One region of the Pseudomonas sp. H3_D04 genome, then DNA from elsewhere that is predicted to be linked to it. Evidence: riboswitches for the same ligand, from Rfam matches in the RefSeq annotation. Region 1 holds a riboswitch; the other holds the start of a gene.
What was found. A riboswitch is a leader RNA that binds a small molecule or an ion and turns the genes downstream of it on or off. The one in region 1 is predicted to bind cobalamin.
Positions count from the first base shown of each region.

Region 2: it holds a riboswitch for cobalamin, as region 1 does, so the genes downstream of both, cobW (cobalamin biosynthesis protein CobW) here and cobO (cob(I)yrinic acid a,c-diamide adenosyltransferase) in region 1, are expected to answer to the same signal.

Region 1 covers NZ_CP162801.1:1,165,982-1,168,364, forward strand. The annotation lists gene AB4N91_RS05605 (hypothetical protein) at 1-545, opposite strand, end outside; cobalamin riboswitch at 700-932, shown strand; gene cobO (cob(I)yrinic acid a,c-diamide adenosyltransferase) at 1,013-1,624, shown strand; gene AB4N91_RS05615 (cobyrinate a,c-diamide synthase) at 1,635-2,383, shown strand, end outside.
Region 2 covers NZ_CP162801.1:2,211,878-2,214,260, reverse strand. The annotation lists gene cobW (cobalamin biosynthesis protein CobW) at 1-1,024, opposite strand, end outside; cobalamin riboswitch at 1,125-1,338, opposite strand; cobalamin riboswitch at 1,515-1,742, shown strand; gene AB4N91_RS10400 (CbtB domain-containing protein) at 1,862-2,053, shown strand; gene AB4N91_RS10395 (CbtA family protein) at 2,065-2,383, shown strand, end outside.

The DNA.
Region 1 (2,383 bases):
TGATAGTGACCGGCTTCGTTGCGCAACTTGCGATAGGCGTACGGGAAATACCAGGCCACGGCGCAGCTGTGTTCCTTTTGCAGGTCGTCGACCATGTCCTGGAGTTCTTCCGGGGTCGCGCTCTGTTGGGCCTTTTGTGGCGCAACGAACAGGCAGCCGAGTTTCAGGTCGCTGGCGTAGCTGATGCGTTTGGCGTCGCTGGTGATGTCCTGCAGCGCCTGGCTCAGGTTCAGGCTGTTGACCTTCGGCCAGCGTTGAGTGGCCTGAAGGTAGGCGCGTTCTTCGGCGGTGGCGATAAACAGGTCGGCGCGGCTGTTGCGTTCGCCTTCTTCGTTCTGTTTACGGGTCGGCGTTTGTTGCAGCGTGACCATTTCCGCCATCCAGGCCGCGGCGCAGAGCAGGCCAAGGTTGGCTTTCTCGTCGTACCAATAAGGCGTGTCGTTATCGCCGCGCACGGCGTTAAAGCGGTCGATACAGTCAAACCAGCGTTCCAGCACCGGTCGCAGGAATTCCAGCTTCGGATTACTGATGATCATGCCTTGCATGTCGCTCACCCTTGTAATTGTGTTGTTGGGTTTATGGCGCTTTGATATCACTGCTGGCAGTATGGCGCAAGATTGACGTCAGGTTATTGATGGGCGGCAGTCTATCGAGAATCCGTGCCCTGTCTTCAATTGACGCTCCCCCCCAACCCTCTAACCTTCGCGGCTTGTTTCAGGTGCTCTGTGGCGAAGCCGACAGAGTGAAACAGGGAAGCCGGTGAGTGACTCTCTTCAAGCGACGAAGAGTCATGATCCCGGCGCTGCCCCCGCAACGGTAAATGAGTAAAGACTGCGTCTTGAGCCACTGTGTCGACTGTCGATATGGGAAGGCGCGCAGTCCGGCGCAAGCCGCTCATGAGCCCGGAGACCGGCCTGATTCATCCAACGGCATCACGGTGGGCGATGCCAGGCTTGTTGCCGTCTATTCTTGTGCCTGCCCGCCGTTATCCAGCCTCAACGGAGAGCTCCCCATGACTGATTCCCCTGATCGTGACGAACGCCACCTGGCGCGCATGCAGCGCAAAAAAGCGGTGATCGACGAACGCATCGCCAACTCCCCGAACGAGTGCGGTCTGCTGCTGGTGCTGACCGGCAACGGCAAAGGCAAGAGCAGCTCGGCCTTCGGCATGCTCGCCCGGTCCATGGGCCACGGCATGCAGTGCGGCGTGGTGCAGTTCATCAAGGGCCGTAACAGCACCGGCGAAGAGCTGTTCTTCCGCCGCTTCCCGGAGCAGGTGCGTTTTCATGTGATGGGCGAGGGCTTCACTTGGGAAACCCAGGACCGCCAGCGTGACATCGCCGCCGCCGAGGCCGCATGGGCGGTGTCCCAGGAACTGCTGCGTGACCCGTCGATCGGTCTGGTGGTGCTGGATGAGTTGAACATCGCCCTCAAGCACGGCTACCTCGACCTCGATCAGGTACTCAGTGATTTGCAGGCGCGTCCGCCGATGCAACACGTGGTGGTCACCGGTCGCGGCGCCAAGCCAGAGATGATCGAACTGGCCGACACAGTCACCGACATGGGCGTGATCAAGCACGCGTTCCAGGCCGGCATCAAAGCGCAAAAAGGCGTCGAGTTGTGAGCCGCACTTTATGAATAGTCATCGTCATTGCCCGGCGGTATTGATTGCCGCGCCGGCCTCCGGTCAGGGCAAGACCACCGTCACCGCCGCGCTGGCCCGTTTGCACCGCAATCAGGGGCGCAAGGTCCGCGTGTTCAAATGTGGCCCGGACTTTCTCGACCCGATGATTCTCGAACGCGCCAGCGGTGCGCCGGTGTATCAACTGGACATGTGGATGGTCGGCGAGCAGGAAAGTCGTCGTCTGTTATGGGAAGCGGCCGGGGAAGCCGACCTGATCCTGATAGAAGGCGTCATGGGCCTGTTCGACGGCACGCCGTCCAGTGCCGACCTGGCGCGGCACTTCGGTGTGCCGGTGCTCGGCGTGATCGACGGCACGGCCATGGCGCAGACCTTTGGTGCGTTGGCGTTGGGGCTGGCGAAGTATCAGCCGGACTTGCCGTTTGCCGGTGTACTGGCCAACCGCGTGGGCACGCTGCGTCATGCGCAATTGCTCGAAGGCAGCCTGACGGAAGGCTTGCGCTGGTACGGCGCCTTGTCGCGGGAAACCGCGATCGAATTGCCCAGTCGGCACCTCGGTCTGGTCCAGGCCAGCGAGTTGAATGATCTGGACCTGCGCCTCGATGCGGCGGCCGAATCGCTGGCCAGCAGTTGCGATGTGGCGCTGCCGCCTGCCGTGGAGTTCGCCGGGCCCGACGTGATCGCCGCCGAGCCTTTGCTTAAAGGCATCCGAATTGCCGTGGCCCGTGATGAAGCGTTTGC
Region 2 (2,383 bases), 1.0 Mb from region 1:
GCGTGGCGTCCAGCTCCTGACCGATCAACACCAGACGCGTGTTGCGCGCTTCATCGATGCCCCACTGACGGTCGAAGTGCTTGTCGAAACGTGTGCCCACGCCCTGAATCAGCAAGCGCATCGGTTTGTTCGGAATCGCCGCGAAACCTTTGACCCGCAGGATGCCGTGCTGGACCACCAGTTGGGTCAACGCGTCCAGCAGCAGGCTTTCGTCGGCTTGGGGCAATTCGATGGAAATGGAGTCGAAGGCGTCGTGGTCGTGATCGTCTTCACCTTCGTGGTGGTGATCGTGATGGCTGTGACGGCTGTCGATGTGTTCTTCGGAACCGGCACCGAGACCGATCAGCACGTCCAGTGGCACGCGGCCGCTGCTGGCTTCGATGACTTTGACGGCCGGTGGCAGTTCTTCGGCGACTTCCAGGCGCACCCGGGCCAGATCTTCAGGGCTGATCAGGTCGGCCTTGTTGAGGATCACCAGGTCGGCGCTGGCCAGTTGGTCGGCGAACAGCTCGTGCAGCGGCGATTCGTGGTCCAGGTTCGGGTCGAGTTTGCGCTGGGCATCGACCCGATCCGGGAACGCGGCGAACGTGCCAGCGGCGACGGCCGGGCTGTCCACCACGGTGATGACCGCGTCAACGGTGCAAGCGCTGCGAATTTCCGGCCACTGGAAGGCTTGCACCAGCGGTTTTGGCAGGGCCAGGCCCGAGGTTTCGATGAGGATGTGGTCGAGATCGCCGCGACGGGCGACCAATTCGCGCATCACCGGGAAGAATTCTTCTTGAACGGTGCAGCACAGGCAACCGTTGGCCAATTCGTAGACGCGGCCGTTGGCCTCTTGTTCGGTGCAGCCGATGGTGCACTGCTTGAGGATTTCGCCATCGATGCCCAGCTCGCCGAACTCGTTGACGATCACCGCAATGCGGCGGCCCTGAGCGTTGTCGAGCATGTGCCGCAGCAAGGTGGTTTTGCCCGAGCCGAGGAAGCCGGTAACGATGGTGACGGGGAGTTTGGCCAGTGTTTTCATCGGATGCCCTTTGGCAAGGTGGCGGGCATACGGGACGACAATCGCTGCGACGGATGCGCGCGCGGAAGAGTTCGCCACCGGATCACCCCGCCCGGTTGTAGTGAGAATCTGTGTCGAGGCAGGTCTCCTGGCTGACGGTGTGCCGGTCGATGGACCTGGCATTCGCTGCGCCTTCCCGCGAACCCGTTGCACAGGGTTTGCAGTGGCGTGGCAGCGAACATCACCGTTCACAGTTGCGGGGGCAGCCGCGGCATCGACCGCGTTCCCTTCTTAGCTTCGGCAAATGCCGAAGAACCTCGAAAGCGCAAGGCTACGCATGGTGTGGGGGCGGGTCAATGTCTTGTGGCGCTCTCACCGGCGCCTTCGCGGGCACGCCTCGCTCCTGCGGGACAGCGGTGCGTTTACAGGAGCGAGGCGTGCCCGCGAAGAATTCACCTAGCTATCGAATGAGAACCCATGCCAATTGACGTCAAACCCCCGCCCATGCTCTCCTACACGCCTTGTTACGGGTGCCCTTCACAGGGTGAAACGGGAAACCGGTGAATCATGTGCTTTACTCCAAGCCATGTCAGTCCGGTGCTGCCCCCGCAACGGTAAGCGAGCGAAGCGTCAGATCCACTGTGCCAGCAGTTCGGCATGGGAAGGTGATGCTTGCAGGTTCAGGCGCAAGCCTTGACCCCTCGTGAGCCCGGAGACCGGCCCGCAACACAAAGTGACCTTTACGTCACTGAATAACAAACCCGCGGTGGGCGGGCGCTGTTTGAACCTCTGCGCGCCCGACTCGCAGGGGTCTTCCATGCGCTCTATTCACCCGCTGACAGACCAGAGGGATGCGCCATGTCGATCATCAGCAGCACCGACCACAGCACCGCCAGTACCACCACAACCCTGAGCCAACGCCTGACCGCCGCCGTGTGTGCGTCGATCCTTGGCGCGTGCCTTGTGTATTTCGCTGGGTTCTCGCACATCGAAGCGGTGCACAATGCCGCGCACGACACCCGTCACAGCTCTGCCTTCCCGTGCCATTGAGACCTGTCGACATGATCAAGCGTATTGCGCAAACCGCAGGTTTCACAGGGCTGCTGGCCGCTCTGCTGCTGACCCTGCTGCAAAGTTTCTGGGTCTCGCCGCTGATTCTGCAGGCCGAGACTTACGAAAAATCCGAGCCGGCCGCTGTTGAAGTTCACGAACACGCCGCCGGTGCCGCCGCTCACACTCACGACGCCGAAGCCTGGGAACCGGAAGACGGCTGGCAGCGCCTGCTGTCGACCACGGGCGGTAACCTGGTGGTCGCCGTCGGTTTCGCCCTGATGCTCGCGGGCCTCTACACCTTGCGTGCACCGACCAAAACCTCCCAGG